2 regions of the Gordonia sp. CPCC 205515 genome follow, and region 1 is predicted to be linked to the other one. Evidence: predicted binding sites of a transcription regulator. Region 1 holds the regulator's gene; the other holds the start of a gene.

Evidence for each region. The regulator HspR, encoded in region 1, represses chaperone genes until heat shock. The targets are predictions, from matches to a motif close to ANNTGAGTNNNNNNNACTCANNT.
Region 2: clpB (ATP-dependent chaperone ClpB) is a predicted target of HspR. The motif match lies at 7,093-7,115, and genes of this name have one in related genera.

Annotation. Positions count from the first base shown of each region.
Region 1 covers NZ_JBCLVJ010000005.1:209,558-218,329, forward strand. The annotation lists gene dnaK (molecular chaperone DnaK) at 1-1,782, shown strand, start outside; gene grpE (nucleotide exchange factor GrpE) at 1,779-2,408, shown strand; gene dnaJ (molecular chaperone DnaJ) at 2,545-3,744, shown strand; gene AAFP30_RS08350 (heat shock protein transcriptional repressor HspR) at 3,790-4,146, shown strand; gene AAFP30_RS08355 (hypothetical protein) at 4,264-5,355, shown strand; gene AAFP30_RS08360 (FAD-binding oxidoreductase) at 5,401-6,552, opposite strand; gene AAFP30_RS08365 (amidohydrolase family protein) at 6,692-7,831, shown strand; gene AAFP30_RS08370 (amino acid permease) at 7,944-8,772, opposite strand, start outside.
Region 2 covers NZ_JBCLVJ010000020.1:80,799-89,570, reverse strand. The annotation lists gene AAFP30_RS25890 (dihydroxyacetone kinase family protein) at 1-669, shown strand, start outside; gene AAFP30_RS25885 (TetR/AcrR family transcriptional regulator) at 656-1,306, opposite strand; gene AAFP30_RS25880 (MFS transporter) at 1,450-2,991, shown strand; gene AAFP30_RS25875 (class I SAM-dependent methyltransferase) at 3,051-3,902, opposite strand; gene AAFP30_RS25870 (VOC family protein) at 4,022-4,375, shown strand; gene clpB (ATP-dependent chaperone ClpB) at 4,468-7,020, opposite strand; gene AAFP30_RS25860 (ArsR/SmtB family transcription factor) at 7,214-7,558, shown strand; gene AAFP30_RS25855 (SRPBCC family protein) at 7,555-8,040, shown strand; gene AAFP30_RS25850 (carboxylesterase/lipase family protein) at 8,108-8,772, shown strand, end outside.

The DNA.
Region 1 (8,772 bases):
GTCATCGCCAACGCCGAAGGCTCCCGTACGACCCCGTCGGTGGTCGCGTTCGCGCGTAACGGCGAGGTGCTGGTCGGACAGCCGGCGAAGAACCAGGCGGTCACCAACGTCGACCGCACCATCCGGTCGGTCAAGCGCCACATCGGCGAAGGCGACTGGTCCGTCAGCATCGACGACAAGAACTACACCGCTCAGGAGATCAGCGCCCGCACGCTGATGAAGCTCAAGCGCGACGCCGAGGCCTACCTGGGTGAGGACGTCACCGACGCGGTCATCACCGTGCCGGCGTACTTCAACGACTCGCAGCGTCAAGCCACCAAGGAAGCCGGACAGATCGCGGGCCTCAACGTCCTGCGCATCGTCAACGAGCCGACCGCGGCCGCTCTGGCCTACGGCCTGGACAAGGGCGAGAAGGAACAGACCATCCTGGTCTTCGACCTCGGTGGCGGCACCTTCGACGTCTCGCTGCTGGAAATCGGCGACGGCGTCGTCGAGGTCCGCGCGACCTCGGGTGACAACCACCTCGGTGGCGACGACTGGGATCAGCGCATCGTCGACTGGCTCGTCGAGAAGTTCAAGAGCCAGAACGGCATCGACCTGACCAAGGACAAGATGGCGATGCAGCGTCTGCGTGAGGCTGCCGAGAAGGCCAAGATCGAACTGTCTGCCTCGCAGAGCACCTCGATCAACCTGCCCTACATCACCGTCGACGCCGACAAGAACCCGCTGTTCCTCGACGAGCAGCTCTCCCGCAGCGAGTTCCAGAAGATCACCTCGGATCTGCTCGAGCGCACCCGCGCTCCGTTCCAGGCGGTCATCAAGGACGCCGGGATCTCGGTCGGCGACATCGACCACGTGGTCATGGTCGGCGGCTCGACCCGTATGCCTGCGGTCACCGATCTGGTCAAGGAACTGACCGGCGGCCAGGAGCCCAACAAGGGTGTCAACCCGGACGAGGTCGTCGCCGTCGGCGCCGCCCTGCAGGCCGGCGTGCTGCGCGGCGAGGTCAAGGACGTGCTGCTGCTCGACGTCACCCCGCTGTCCCTCGGCATCGAGACCAAGGGCGGCGTGATGCACAAGCTGATCGAACGCAACACCACCATCCCGACCAAGCGCAGCGAGACCTACACCACCGCTGAGGACAACCAGCCGTCGGTGCAGATCCAGGTTTATCAGGGTGAGCGCGAGATCGCCTCGCACAACAAGCTGCTCGGCAGCTTCGAGCTCGGCGGTATCGCTCCGGCGCCGCAGGGTGTCCCGCAGATCGAGGTGACCTTCGACATCGACGCCAACGGCATCGTGCACGTCACCGCGAAGGACAAGGGCACCGGCAAGGAGAACTCGATCCGCATCCAGGACGGTTCCGGCCTGAGCAAGGACGAGATCGACCGGATGATCAAGGACGCCGAGGCGCACGCCGACGAGGACCGCAAGCGTCGTGAAGAGGCCGAGACCCGCAACCAGGCCGAGTCCCTGGTCAACCACACCGAGAAGTTCCTCAAGGACAACGAGGACAAGGTTCCCGGCGAGGTCAAGGACAAGGTGAACGCGGCCATCGCCGAGGCCAACGAGGCGCTCAAGGGCACCGACATCGCGGCCATCAAGTCCGCGATCGAGAAGCTCTCGACGGAGTCGCAGGAGATGGGTCAGGCGATCTACGCTGCTTCGGCTGCCGAGTCGTCGAACGGTGAAGGCCCCGAGGGCGCCACCGCCGACGCCGACAGTGACGTCGTCGACGCCGAGGTTGTCGACGAGCCGAGCAACTCCGGAGACAACAAGTGACCCAGAGCGGTCCCGAACTCGATCCGGTTGACCCCGACAACGAGGTCGACATGCCGATCACCGTGACCGACCGGCGCGTCATCGATCCCGACACGGGAGAGGTGCGCCGGCCGGCCGGTGAGCCGGCACCGGGTTCGGAAGAGGCGGTCCCCAGCTCGGTGGCCGACGAGGAGATCGCCGAACTGACCGCCGCGCTCCAGCGCGAGCGCGCCCAGTTCGCGAACTTCAAGCGGCGTGCCGCGGAAGAGAAGCAGGGTTCGGTCGCCTTCGGCAAGCAGGTGCTCATCGAGAAACTGCTGCCGCTGCTCGACGATCTCGACCGTGCCCGCGAGCACGGCGACCTCGAAGACGGCCCGATGAAATCCATCGCCGACAAGCTCGGCAGCACCCTCACCGGTGAAGGACTGGCCAAGTTCGGTGAACCGGGCGACGCGTTCGCCCCGGAACTGCACGAAGCCGTCCAGCACGACGGTGACGGCGCCAACCCGGTCCTCGGCCAGGTGTACCGCAGCGGATATCGGCTCGGCGAGAAGGTGATCCGTACCGCGATGGTCACGGTCACCGATCCCGCGCCAGGCGCCGCACCCGCGGCAGCACCGGAAACCGAAGAGACTGGTGCACAATAAGCGCAATCCCGCTCCCTGAGGTGCGAGGCGCTAGCCGAGCCACGAAGGGCCCAGGTGGCCCTTCGTGGCTCGCTCCGCACGGGGCGAACACACAACTTCATCCAGACAACAGACATATCGAAGGAGGTGACGTCTGATGGCTCCGCAACGTGAGTGGTTGGAACAAGACTTCTACAAGGACCTGGGCGTTGCTTCTGACGCTTCGGCTGAAGAGATCAAGAAGGCCTACCGCAAGCTCGCACGCGAGCTGCACCCGGACGCCAATCCGGGCGACACGGCGGCCGAGGAACGCTTCAAGCGGGTGTCCGAAGCCCACAGCGTCCTGTCCGACGCCGACAAGCGCAAAGAGTACGACGAAACCCGCGCGATGTTCGCCGGCGGACGATTCCGTGGCGGCGGCAACGGATTCCCCGGGGGATACCCGGGTGGGGGCACGACTTACACAACCACCGGTGGCGACTTCAACATCGGTGACCTGTTCGGCGGCGGTGGGGGAGCCGACGCCGGAGGCCTCGGCGACCTGTTCGGTGACCTGTTCACCGGTGGCGGGGGGCGCAGTCAGCGCACCTCGACGGCGAGCCGACCCAAGCGCGGCAACGACCTCGAAACCGAGACGACGCTGAGCTTCAAAGACGCCGCACTTGGTACCACCGTGCAACTCCGGGTCACGAGCCCCGCGCCGTGCACCACCTGTCACGGCAGCGGCGCCAAGCCGGGCACCAGCCCGCGGGTCTGCCCGAACTGCAACGGTTCCGGTTTCGTCAGCCGCAACCAGGGTGCGTTCGGCTTCAGCGAGCCGTGCCAGGACTGCCAGGGCACCGGATCGCGGATCGACGACCCGTGCAGCGACTGCGACGGCTCCGGCGTCAAGGTACGGGCGCGCACCATCAACGTGCGCATCCCCGCCGGCGTCGAAGACGGTCAACGCATCCGGCTCGCCGGACAAGGCGAGGCCGGTCGACGCGGTGCCCCGTCGGGTGACCTCTACGTCGTCGTGCACGTCACGCCGGACAAGGTGTTCACCCGCAGCGGTAACGACCTGAAAGTGCAGCTGCCCGTGAGTATCTCCGAGCTGGTGCTCGGGGCCACGGTGTCCGTGCCGACGCTGGAGGGATCGGTCGGGGTCAAGATCCCGGCCAACACCACCGACGGCCGCACCCTGCGCGTCCGCGGACGCGGCGTGCCCAAGCGCTCCGGAGGCGCCGGCGACCTGCTGGTGACCGTCAAGGTGGCCGTGCCGCCCAAGCTCGACGACGCCGCCATCGACGCGATGCGCAGCTACGCCGAGGCCGAGAAGGCCAGCGGTTTCGACCCTCGATCGGATTGGGGGCGATGAGCCGTGGCAGCCAGCGACAAGGACCTCGACGCGACGGCGACCTTCATGATCTCGGTCGCCGCCGAACTCGCCGGGATGCACGCGCAGACCCTGCGCACCTATGACCGCCTGGGGCTCGTCACGCCCCAGCGGGCCAGCGGTGGCGGGCGCCGGTACTCCTCGCGCGACGTCGAGCTGCTCCGCGAGATCCAGCGTCTCTCCCAGGACGAGGGCGTCAACCTCGCCGGCATCAAGCGGATCATCGATCTGGAAAACCAGGTCGATGCCCTGCAGCAGCGCGTCCGGGAACTGCAGGCCCAACTCGAGCAGACCACCCAACGACGCGGTGGCGAACTCGTGCCGGTGCCGCGAACCAGCGCGCTGGTGGTGTGGCAGCCGCGCCGCAAACGCAGCGCCGACTGACCGCGACACCGACTGACCTGCACGGCGCGGGGTTCGCTACCCTGACACCGCAACCGTCCGGTCGCATACGTGTGGCCGGGCCGTCTACGACCACGAACCCGACGACAGGACCGAACCATGGCCGACACCACCGCCGCGCGCACAGGCGGTCCGTCGGTGGGTTCGGTCCTTGGCGTCTCGGTGATCGAGGATCAGATCGCGTCGGTGGTGCGTGATCCGGACGGTGCGATCATCGCCAGCAACCTGGTTGACCTGGCCGACCCGTCTGCGCAGAGCGCACAGAACGCGATCGGTGAACTCGTCGACTCGGTGCCCTACGAGATCGAGCGGATCGGTATCGCCTGCGCCCGGCCCGCCACGCAGAACTATCTGCAGGCCAATCTGAGTCCCGGGTCGTCGCGTCCGGTGTGGTACGCCAAGGTGTCGGTCACCGACCTGCCGGCCGCCCTCGCCGAGACCGCCCGCAACGAACTCCCCGCCCGCGGCATCATCGCGGCCATCGACCTCGACCGTTCCGCGGTGCCCTCGCCCGGCGCATCGTTGGTCACCCTCGACTCGGCCACCGGCGAAGTCCTCGGCACCGCCGAGTTCGCCTACGGCTCACCCGGCCCGGTCACCGATCCCAGCTGTGCGCGGGAGGTCGCCGACGCCCTGACTGCCGCCCCCGGCGGATCGTCGGTCACCTCGGTGGTGTGCACCGGCCCCGGCGCCGACATCCCCGATGCCGCATCCACGCTGGAGTACGCACTCGCCCGTCCGGTCACCGTCGTCGACCAACCCGCCCTCGCACCCGCCGTCGGCGCCGCCCTGGTGGCTGCCAAAAATACTGTCGCGCACCGTAATTCGTCCAATCAGCGACGCTGGTGGTTGATCGGCGCCGCCCTCGCGGGGGCCATCGCCCTCGGTGCGATCGCCGCATCGGCAGTCTTCGCCGGTGTCGAAGCCGACCAGGACGAGGCCGCACCCACGACCACCATCACCCAACCGGCGTCGACGACCACCGTCACCGAGACCGCTCAAGCGGTGACGCAGACCCAGGTCGAGACCCAGCGTGAAACCGAGACCGTCACCGCCTCTCGAGACGCCCAGCCCAGCACCGCAACGGAAACCGTCACCGAGACGGTCACCGAAACCGCCGACCCGACGACGGTCACCGTCACCGAAACCGCCAACGGAGGCGTCGGCGGGGGTGTGTCCCCCGCTCCCTGAGCGAGCCGCTAGGCGAGCCACGAAGGGCGCCTGCGCACCCACAGCTCAGTGCACGGGATCGTGCTGAATCAACCGTCCCGGCACCCCAGCGATCAGCAGTCGTCGCCGCGTGGTCTCGATCATTCCCGCCGACCCCGCGATCAGTACCTGCCGTTCCGTCCAGTCGCCGGCCAGTGGCACGACGTCGGCGAGCGTACCGACGAGATGCTCGATGCCGAGCGCCTCAGGCGTGTTCGGTGAGGTGATCCACCATGGGTCGGCGGTCTCCTCGGACACGGCCGTGACGGTCAGCCAGGGGTTGGTGGCAGCGAGTCGTCGGAGGACGGACAGGTCGTACAGCTCACCCGGGTACCGCATGCCGTAGAAGAGGTGCGTCGGTGGTGAATCGGCGCGACGGGCCATATCGATCAGCAGCGCGCGCAGCGGCGCCAGCCCGGTGCCGCCGGCGATCATCAGGACCGGCCGACTCGGGTCGACCCGCAGGGTGCCGTGCATCTGCGAGAACGTCCACACGTCGTCGGGCCGCGTTTCGGCGACGATGGCGCCGCTCATCGCCCCACCCGGGATGGCACGGACGTGGAACTCCAGTTCGCCTGCCGGATTCGGCGGAATCGACGGCGAGAGGTTGCGCCACAGCCGCGGCCGCTGCGGGACGTGGACCTCGAGGTATTGGCCGGCGGCAAACCGCAGCGGCGCCGTCGTCACCAGGCGTACCACCGCGAGATCCCGGGTGATGCGGAACTTCTCCACCACCCGCGCCGTCCACAGCGCAGGCATCGGCGCGGTCTCGGCCGCACCGCGCATCACCCCGGTCGTCAGCATCATGGCCTGGGCGACGGTCTCCTCGGCCTCGGTATCCCAGTGGTCGCCCAGCAGGTAGGCGAACTCGTCGATGAGCGCGCGGTAGATGACCTCGTAGTGCTCGGGCCGGACCCCGAACTTGCGGTGGTCGCGACCGAGTTGGGCGAGGAACTCGACGAGTTCGGTGTGTCCGGTCTCGGCGGGGATGACGTCGAGGATGTGATCGATCACCCGGAAGAACGCATCACGCTGACCGGCCATCACGGCCGGGAACAGGTCACGCAGGTCCGGGTCGATCGCGAACATCCGGCTGTACACGTTGGTCGAGAAGCGGTCGGGGTCACGGTTGATCAACTGGCGAAGGTGATGCAGCGTGTGCCGTGAATGATTGGCCACGCGTCGCTCACCTCCTCGTACCGCCGATCGTCCCCGATTCCGGGCTCCGACCAGACTATCGAAGGTAATAGGTGTTCGACGGGAACTTTGGATCGGACAACCGATATCGCCCGGCGGCCACGTGTGGCACGCTCAGGTGGTGACGTCGCTGGAGGGGCTGGTGCCGGGCATTGTCGATGCCCATCTGCACCAGTGGAATCCACGCACCACCCCGTGGGCCGCGACCCGGCTCTCGAAGTTGTACCGCTTCATCCCCGGCATCGGCGACCGGATCTTCCCGATGGTCGTGCCGCAGTCCGACCGCGAGTACGTCCTCACCCCGAACACCGTCGGCCGCCTGTATGAGCCGCCGCAATATCTCGCGGATGCCGCAGCGGTCCCGACAATCGCGGGAGTCCGCATCGACACCGTGGTGCACATGGAGTCCCATTGGCGTGCAGCCGGACTGTCCGGCACCACCGCGTCGGTGACCCGCGACTCGGCCGTCGACGAAACCCGATATGTGGAGGGCCTGCCGTTTGGGGTGGGGCAGACACCACGGCTCGGTGCGATTGTCGCGCACGCCGATCCACGGGTGGAGCGGTTCGGTCAACTACTCGACGATCACCTCGAGGTCAGCGACCGTCTCCGCGGCGTCCGGTGGATCACCACCCGACACCCCGACCCGCGTGTGCGCGACGGCGTCGACGCCGACGGCATCCTCGCCACCAGCGCATTCCTGAAGGGCTTCCAGGAGGTGGCGCGTCGCAAGCTCGTCTTCGACGCGTTCGTCTACTCGCATCAGCTCTACGACGTCGCGACCCTGGCCCGCGAGTTCCCCGAGGTGACCATCGTCGTCGATCATCTCGGTGCACCCGTGGGCATCTTCGGCCCCGTCGGTGCGCGCACCGGTCAGAGCGCGAGCGCCCGCGCCGACATCCTGCGCCTCTGGCGTGAACGCATGGTCACCCTCGCCGCCTACCCGAACGTCAAGGTGAAGCTGTCCGGGCTCGCCCTCCCGATCCTCGGCTACGGGCGCGAACGCTGGGGCAACATCGGCAGTCGCGCGACACTGGCCGAGATGATCGGCCCGCTGGTCCATCACCTCATGTGGCACTTCGGTTCCGACCGCATCATGTTCGGCTCCAACTTCCCGATCGACAAGCCCAACGCCACGATCGACATGATGGTCGGCGCTCTCGTCGACCTCTTGGCCGACCGCGGGGATTACGTGCTGCGCAACGTGTTCCGGGAGACCGCCCTGCGCGTCTACCGGATCGACCCGCCGCCCTCGGTTTGATCGAGCCCATCCGCCGGTTGAGCGCGACGAGTTCTCCCCGCCGGTTGAGCGCGACGAGCGAGCGGAGCGAGCCCGACGCTGGTCGAAACCCACAGCCGCTACCCGAAAACCCTCACTCCTCCGCACCGCCCCGGTGGTCGCCGTGATGCGGTCCCTCCGGCACCGGCGGCTGCGGTACCACCGGGTATTCGCCGGTGTACCCCTCACGCGCCGCGGCCATCGCCATCACCTTGCCGCGCACCGCATACCAGCCGCCGATCAGCATCGGGATCAGCACGCCGATGGCGATTGCGTTCCAATAGTTTTCGTAGCACATGAGGATCGTTACCGCGGCCAGGAACACCAGCGTCGCATAGCTGGTCCACGGGGTACCCGGGAGTCGGAACTTCGGTCGAGTGACGATGCCCTTGCGCTCCCAGCGGTACAGCTGGATCTGGCAGGCCACGATCATCGCCCAGGTCGAGATGATGCCGAGCGCCGACAGGTCCAGCGCGATGTTGAAGGCATCCTCGGGCACAAAGAGATTCAGCACGATACCCAGCAGCGTCAGTGCGCCGGTGAGCGCGATCCCGCCGAACGGCACCCCATTGCGGTTCATCTTCGCGGTGAACGCGGGCCCGCTGCCGTTCATCGCCATCGACCGCAGGATGCGGCCGGTGGAGTACAGGCCGGCATTGAGGCTCGACAACGCCGCCGTCAGCACCACCACGTTCATGATCCCGCCGGCGGCGGGCATACCGACCTTGGAGAAGAACGTGACGAACGGACTCTCACCCTTGTGATATGCGTTGTAGGGCAACAGGAGTGCGAGCAACAGCACCGACCCGACGTAGAATACCGCGATACGTACGATCACCGAGTTGATCGCCCGGGGCATCACTTTGGGCGGGTCGGCGGTTTCTCCGGCCGCGATGCCGACCAATTCGACTGCAGCGTAGGCG
Region 2 (8,772 bases), on a different contig from region 1:
GAGCCCACCGCGGCCCCGGGCTGGTCACCACCACCGACCCGCACAGCAGCCCTGGTCGATACCACCCTGGCCACCCCTGACGACGCCGCCGATGACGGCGATGAAAGTCCCTGGCTCTCCGCGTTTGTCGACCGTGTCCAGGGGTCGATCGATGACCTCACCGAACTCGATCAGCAGGCCGGCGACGGCGACTTCGGCACCAACATGCAGGCCGCGCTCGGTCACTTCGACACTCCGCTCCGCGGATCGACGGCCGACGTCCTCCACGCGCTGAGCACCTCCTACTTCGTGCGGGCGGGCGGCACCTCGGGCGCCATCTTGGGTGTCCTGTTCCAGCATCTCGCAACGGCTTTGGGTGAGAACGACGCCTTCACCGAGGCACTACGCGACGGCACGGCGTCCGCGCTCGCCGAGATCACCGATCTCGGCGGCGCCGAGGTGGGTGACAACACGATGGTCGACGCGCTCAGTCCGGCCAACGACGCCCTCGCGGCCGGCGAGTCGCTCGACGCGGTGGCCGACAAGGCCTCGCAGGGCGCCGAATCCACCCGCGACACCACCGCATCCAAGGGCCGCGCCAGCTATGTCGGCGAGAACGCTCGTGGCGTCGTCGATCCTGGGGCCCTGGTCACGTCGTGGTTGTTCGAGGCCGCGGTCACACGTTCTTGACGACCTCACGAAATGTCTCGTAGGTCGCCGCCAGCGTCTGCGCCGCGACGGCGGAATCAGCCGCATCCCCGGATGATTGGCCGCATCGCCAGGCGTCCATCGAGATGTGCACGAGCGACATGTACAGCCCGACCGTCACCCGGACCTGCGGGTCGTCGGCGGGCAGCCCCATCCGCTCGGCGACCTTGTCGGTGATGCTGCGGTACTTCCTCTCGGCGAGTTCGGTGTTGCGACCGCTCACCGAGGGCGCGGACTGGATGATCCGATTCATGGTCTCGAACCGGGACAGATCCACCGACCCGGTCGGGCACTCCCCGCCCAAGATCTGCATCTGCGCGTTGACCAGTGCCTGGAACTCGTTGTCCGTCCGTGGTTGCGCATCGAGCGCGGCAGCCATCGCGGCAATCATGTCCTCGGCGGGGGCGAGGATGACGTCTTCTTTGGTGGCGAAGTAACGGTTGAACGTGCGTGGCGAGATGTCCGCCGCGTCGGAGATCTGCTCGACGGTGGTCGCGTCGAATCCCTGCGAATCACACAGTTCGAGAGCAGCCGAAATCAGTCGATCACGTGTCTGGAGCTTCTTCCGCTCCCGAAGACCGCCTTTGACCTGGCATGTCTCTTCTTTCTCGAGTCCCACGCCGTGATTGTAACTCGCTCGGCGCAAAAATTCTGCTGTGAGCGCCAATTGTCTGATTCAGTATTTTGTCTGTTGACGACTTCTGTCTGAGTCTGCCATTATTGGCGAGCACCGATAATCCACCTCTGAGGATTGAGGCTCTCGTGACCACATCGGACACCGAACTCACCCAAGATCTCCCCGAACCCGAACTCACTTCATCTACTCCGAGCTCTCGCCGTTGGTGGGCGCTGGGCGTCATCGCCCTGGCCCAGCTGATGGTGGTGCTCGACGCGAGCATCATCACGATCGCTCTCCCGTTCGCCCAGACCGACCTGCACATCTCCGATGCCAACCGGCAGTGGGCGCTGACGGCCTACACCTTGATGTTCGGCGGGCTGCTGCTGCTCGGCGGTCGCATGGCCGACTACCTCGGACGCCGCCGCATGTTCCTCATCGGGCTCATCGGCTTCGCCGCGTCCTCGGCGATGGCCGGATTCGCCTGGAACGACATGTCGTTCTTTGCCGGCCGTGCCCTGCAGGGTGTGTTCGCGGCCATGCTCGCACCCGCGGCCCTCTCGCTGATCACGGTCACTTTCATCGAACATCGCGAACGCGCTCGCGCCTTCGCCGTCTACGGCGCGGTGTCCGGAGGCGGCGCCGCGATCGGCCTCATCGCCGGCGGCGCACTCACCGAGTTCTTCTCTTGGCGTTGGACACTTTTGGTGAACACACCGATCGCCATCATCGCCGCGATCGGAGCGCTGACGCTGGTGATCCGCGACGTGCCCACCCCACGGACCGGCGGCTACGACCTGCCGGGCGCGATCACCGTTACCCTCGGTCTCGTCAGCGTCGTCTACGGCTTCACTCGGGCGGCCGAAGCAGGTTGGGGCGCAACATCGACGATCATGCTGTTCGTCGCCGCCGCCGTGCTGCTGACCACCTTCGTCGTGATCGAACACCGCAGCACCCATCCGCTGCTGCCTCTGCGTATTCCCGGCGACCTGAACCGCGGCGGCGCCTACCTGGTGGCATTCATCATCCCGACCGCCATGTTCGCGATGTTCCTGTTCTTGAGCTACTACTTCCAGAACACCTTGGGCAACAGTCCGTTGCGGGCAGGCGTGCTGTTCCTGCCCTTCCCGGCTGCGCTGATCGTGTCGGCCGGAGCCGCCAGTTCGCTGCTGCCCCGCTTCGGACCGCGTCCGCTGATGATGACCGGCACCGCCGCCGGAATCCTCGGCTATCTCTATCTGGCACAACTGGATTCGGACTCCACCTGGTTGACACACATCCTGCCCAGTGAGCTGTTGATCGCGCTCGGCATGGGTCTGGTGTTCGTCTCGATGCAGTCGGTGGCACTGCACCGCATCGACGTGAAGGACGCGGGCGTAGCCAGTGCCCTGGTCAACACCTCGCAACAGGTCGGCGGCTCGGTCGGCGTCGCATTGCTGAGCACGATTGTGGCGCAGGTCTTTTCCAACGACCACCGCAGTGCCATGACGCTGGATCAGGCCACCGGACAACCGGTCCCGGTGAATCCGGAGGCGTTCATGGCAGCCAGTATCCACAGCTACGATGTCGCGTTCTATTGCGGTGCCGGGTTCATGTTCCTGGCGTTCCTGGTGATCACTGCGATGATCCGCATGGGCCGGCACGAGTTGGGTGACGAGACGCAGAATGCGGCGGTCGTCGCGGCCTGACATCTCGTTACAGCATGAGAGCCTCTGCACCACTTCGGTGCAGAGGCTCTCGCGTTAGTTCATACGCTCGGAGAACTCGCAGTGACCAGCCAGGTTTCCCCGACGAAGGTCACCTTCCCGTCGACCCGGTGACGACGCACGTCGGCACGCACCTCGTCGACGAGTGCTGCCCAACCGTCCTCGCCGAGTTCCGGGTACAACGCCACGCGAGCGTTGCGGCCGGTGCTCGTGGCGAACACCGTCGACAGGCGTTCCTCGACGCCATCGCTGGTCTCGGTGCTGTAGTCGCATTCACCGTCGAGTGGTTCGATGCTGATATCGGTCCAGCCGGAGTCGGACAGGATTTGGGTGATACGGCCGTCGTCGCCGAAGGCGAGCGGTCCGGGGGCACTGGCATCGCTGGTGGCGCCTACCGCGCTCAGCCGGTCGGTCAGCACACTGGTGCCGAGAGTGAACATCGTGGTGCCGCCGGCGCGCCAGCACACGAAGGTCAAGCGCCCGCCCGGTGCGACGAAGCGCCTGATGTTGGTGAAGGCCGCGACCGGGTCGTCGAAGAACATGACCCCGAACCGCGAGATGATGTGATCGAACGGCGGTGCTGATCCGTCCTGAAGCGTCGCGGTCTGCGCGTCGGCCAGCGTCACGGTCGCCTCCGGCACGCGTTTGCGCGCCGCCTCCACCATGGCCTCGGAGATGTCCACACCGGTGACCGTCGCACCGCGGCCCTCTGCCTGCTTCAGCAAAGTCCCTGAGCCGCAACCGATATCCAGTACATTGGACCCTGCGGCGATGTCCGCGCGGTCCATGAGGGCTTGGGTAAACGGAGTAAACACCCGATCGAAGGTCGCTTCATTGGCCACCCATCCGACGCCGGCGTCGGCCCACGTTTCCTGCATCGATTCGTTCACCATGATCCCGAGACTACTCAGCAGGATTGTGACCCGGACTCGACGCGGGCTGCGGCACCGATGAATTGTCGCGCGACATTCGGTCTGAATATGGGACACGCGAAAGGAAAGGAAGTCGCACCATGGCCATCGCACACGTGCTTGCCGTCGTACCGGTCACCGATATCGATACCGCAAACAAGTGGTATCAGAGACTTTTCGGTACGCCTGCCACCAACAACCCCATGCCGACGCTGGTGGAATGGAAGGTCGCCGAACGCGGCTGGGTCCAAGTGCACCATGATCCCGACCGGGCGGGCCAGACCCTCCTCAATTTCGCGGTCGACGATCTCGACGCCCACCTCGCCGAACTCACCCAACGCGGATTGACCAGCGGGGACGTCGTGGAGGCAAACAAGGGCGTCCGGTTGTCCACGATCACCGATCCGGACGGCAACACGATCACCTTCATCGGCGCCTTCCGGCCGAACTACTGAGCACGTGGCCGACCAACGAAAATCAGCCCCGTGACGGGCATCCGAGGGGCATATCCCCTCGGCACCCGTTCACGGGGCCGATCTCAGTCAGCTCAGCCGAGCACCAACGATTCTCCGTCGGCACCCACATTCACCGGCACGATGTCGCCATCGTGAATGTCGCCGGCCAGCAACGCCTTCGCGAGTTGGTCGCCGATCGCCTGCTGCACCAGCCGCCGTAGCGGGCGGGCGCCGTAGAGCGGATCGAAGCCACGCTCGGCCAGCCATTCCTTGGCCTTCGCCGTCACCCGCAGGTCCAGTCGACGCTGCGCAAGGCGCTTGCCCAACTGCCGCAACTGGATATCGACGATGGACACCAGTTCCTCCGGGCTCAGCGCGTCGAAGATGATGACGTCGTCGAGTCGGTTGATGAACTCCGGCTTGAACCGACTGCGAACCGCCATCATCACCTGATCCTTGTCACCGCCCGCGCCCAGGTTGGACGTGAGGATGAGGATGGTGTTGCGGAAGTCCACCGTGCGACCCTGACCGTCGGTGAGTCGACCTTCGTCGAGCACCTGCAGCAGCACGTCGAACACGTCCGGGTGGGCCTTCTCGATCTCATCGAAGAGCACCACCGTGTACGGACGACGGCGCACCGCCTCGGTCAGCTGGCCACCCGCCTCGTATCCGACGTAACCGGGAGGAGCACCGACGAGTCGTGCGACGCTGTGCTTTTCGCCGTACTCACTCATGTCGATCCGCACCATGGCGCGTTCGTCGTCGAACAGGAACTCGGCGAGCGCCTTGGCGAGCTCGGTCTTGCCGACGCCGGTCGGGCCGAGGAACATGAACGAGCCGAGCGGCCGGTTCGGGTCGGCGACACCGGCGCGTGCACGACGCACCGCATCCGACACCGCCTGCACCGCATCCCTCTGTCCGATGACTCGGTGTCCGAGTTCATCTTCCATGCGCAGCAGCTTGGCGGTCTCGCCTTCGAGCATGCGGCCCGCGGGGATTCCGGTCCACGCCGACACCACCTGGGCGACGTCGTCGGGTCCGACTTCCTCCTGCAGCATCACGTCCTGCCCAGGATCGGTGCCGGTCTTCTCGATCGCGGCCTCGAGTTGCTTCTCCAGGCCCGGGATCTTGCCGTACCGCAGTTCGGCGGCACGTCCCAGATCGCCGGCACGTTCCACGCGATCAGCTTCTCCGCGAAGCTTTTCCAGCTCCTCCTTGAGGTCGCGGACCGCGTCGATGGCGGTCTTCTCCGACTGCCAGCGGGCGGAGAGCTCGTTGAGCTTTTCCTTCTGGTCGGCCAGTTCGCCGCGCAGCTTCTCGAGACGTTCCTTCGACGCCGCGTCGGTCTCCTTCTGCAGCGCAACCTCTTCGACCTCGAGGCGACGCACGATCCGCTCGACCTCATCGATCTCCTCGGGACGCGAGTCGATCTCCATCCGCAGCCGCGACGCGGCCTCGTCGACAAGATCGATGGCCTTGTCCGGCAGGAAGCGGGAGGTGATGTAGCGGTCGGAAAGTGTTGCGGCCGAGACCAATGCGGAGTCGGTGATGCGCACGCCGTGGTGCACCTCGTAGCGCTCCTTGAGGCCACGCAGGATGCCGATGGTGTCCTCCACCGACGGCTCTCCGACGTACACCTGCTGAAAGCGACGCTCGAGTGCGGCGTCCTTCTCGATGTACTGGCGGTACTCCTCGAGTGTGGTGGCACCGACCAGGCGCAGCTCACCACGGGCGAGCATCGGCTTGATCATGTTGCCGGCGTCCATCGCGGAATCGCCGGTGGCGCCGGCCCCCACGATGGTGTGCAGCTCATCGATAAAGGTGATGATCTGACCGGACGAGCCCTTGATCTCCTCGAGAACCGCCTTGAGTCGCTCCTCGAACTCGCCTCGGTACTTGGCACCGGCGACCATCGATCCCATGTCCAGGGACACAACCGTCTTGTTGCGCAACGACTCCGGCACGTCACCGGCGATGATCCGCTGAGCGAGGCCTTCGACGATCGCGGTCTTGCCGACACCGGGCTCACCGATGAGCACCGGGTTGTTCTTGGTCCGGCGCGAAAGCACCTGCACGACACGACGAATCTCGGCGTCACGACCGATCACCGGATCAAGCTTGCCCTCACGGGCCGCCGCGGTGAGGTCGGTGGAGTACTTCTCCAGCGCCTGATACGTCGACTCCGGGTCTTCGGAGGTCACCCGTGAGGTGCCGCGCACGGCGACGAACGCCTCCTGCAGCGCCTGCGGGGTGGCCCCCACGTTGGCGAGCAGCTTGGCGGTATCAGAATCTCCGGTCGCGAGACCGACGAGGATGTGCTCGGTGGAGACGTACTCGTCGCTGAGTTCACCGGCCAGCTGCTGAGCTGCGGTGATGGCCGCGATCGACTCGCGGGAAAGCTGTGGTTGGGCGCTCGCGCTGGCGACCGTCGGCGCGCGATCCACGAGTGCCTGGGCCTGTGCGCGAACCGTCGACGGATTCACCCCGACCGCCTTGAGCAGCGGCGCGGCGATGCCATCGGACTGATCGAGCAGGGCCACCAGGATGTGAGCCGGACGCACGTCGGAGTTGCCGGCAGCGGCCGCCGCCTGCACGGCAGTGCTCAATGCCTGCTGTGTCTTGGTGGTCGGGTTGAAGCTGTCCACTTGGCGTGTACCTTTCTCTCTTTAGTCCAATAGGCTCAAGTATGAGCCATTCGAGAGGTGCAACGCCAGCAGAGTTGAGTGTATTTCGCTCAAGTCTACTGGACAGACGTGACATAGATCACAGATTTGGCCGACGCGGACCATCGGTAAAGGCACTTGACATCACATCATGGTAAGTGAAGACTTACCGTTCGTGACGACTGACGGAAGGGCGGACGGCGCCTGGGATGTGCTCACCGACGGATCACGCCGGCAGATCCTTGCGCTCCTCGCCGAGAGCCCGCTACCGGTCGGCGAACTCGCCGACCGGCTCCCGATCAGCCGTCCGGCGGTCTCTCAGCATCTGAAGGTGCTCAAAGAGGCCGGAGTGGTCGTCGACGAGGAGCGTGGCACCCGTCGAATCTATTCGGTCGACGCCGCGGCCTTGTCCGCACTGAAGGATCAACTCGACACCTTCTGGCGACGCACCCTGACGGGATTCACCGCTGCCGCCAGCGAGAACCCGGCCAACCCAGAGGACAAGGAGAGCCCTCAATGAGCGCTGATGACACCACAATTCGCCAATCGACGACGGTGCCGGTACCGCCGGCACAAGCTTTCGCCGTATTCACCGAGCGTCTCGGAGACTTCAAGCCACCCGAACACAACCTGCTGAATGTGCCGATCGCCGAAACCGTCCTCGAACCCCGCGAGGGCGGCGCGATCATCGACCGCGGCATCGACGGCAGCGAGTGCCGATGGGCCCGCATCCTGGTGTTCGACCGCCCTGATCGCATCGTCTTCAGCTGGGATATCGGCCCCACTTGGCAGATCGAATCCGATCCGGCCCGCACGAGCGAGGTCGAGATCCGCTTCGTCCCCGAGGGTGATTCGGCCACCCGGGTGGAACTCGAGCACCGCCAACTCGACCGGCATGGTCCCGGCTGGGAGTCGGTGCGTGACGGCATCGGCGGCGACGCCGGTTGGCCCCTCTACCTGCAGCGCTACCGCGACGTCGTCGACGCGCAGGTGCCGAAGTGACGGGTGCATAACCAGCCCCGTCCGCTCTTTTCCCGTAGGTGAGAAATTTTCGCCTATAGTGGGAATAATGAGGCCAACACTCAGAAACCTCAACGCACCCCGACGCCTGCTCGCGGGCGTGATCCTGGCGGTGGCTACGATCGCCGGCTGCTCGACGGCGCCCGAACAGCACACGAATCCCACCGCAATCGACGTGGCAACCACCAGTGGCCACGTCCACGGCATCACCTCCGAGCGCGGGCGCCAGTTCCTCGGCATCCCCTATGCACACCCGCCGACCGGCGAGCAGCGGTGGACGCTGCCGCGTGCCGTCGCCACACCGGACGCCGTCGTCGACGGCACCCACGCAGGCAGTCCGTGCCCGCAGAGTCTTCCGGTGCCCGGCGACCATCCCGCACCGTCGGAGGACTGCCTGACCCTCAACGTGACCACACCCCGCCAGAACAACTCCGACACCCGACTGCCGGTGATGGTGTGGTGGCACGGCGGCGGGTATACGAGCGGCGCCGGAAGCGCTTACGACGCACAGCGGCTCGCCGATCGCGGGCACGTCGTCGTCGTGACGATCAATTACCGTCTGGGCGTGTTCGGTTATCTCGGCCTGCCCGGGATGACCGGGGGCGGTGATTTCGGTCTGGCAGACGAGATCCAGAGCCTCCACTGGGTCAAAGCCAACGCCTCGGCCTTCGGTGGAGATCCCGGCAACGTCACCGTGTTCGGCGAGTCGGCGGG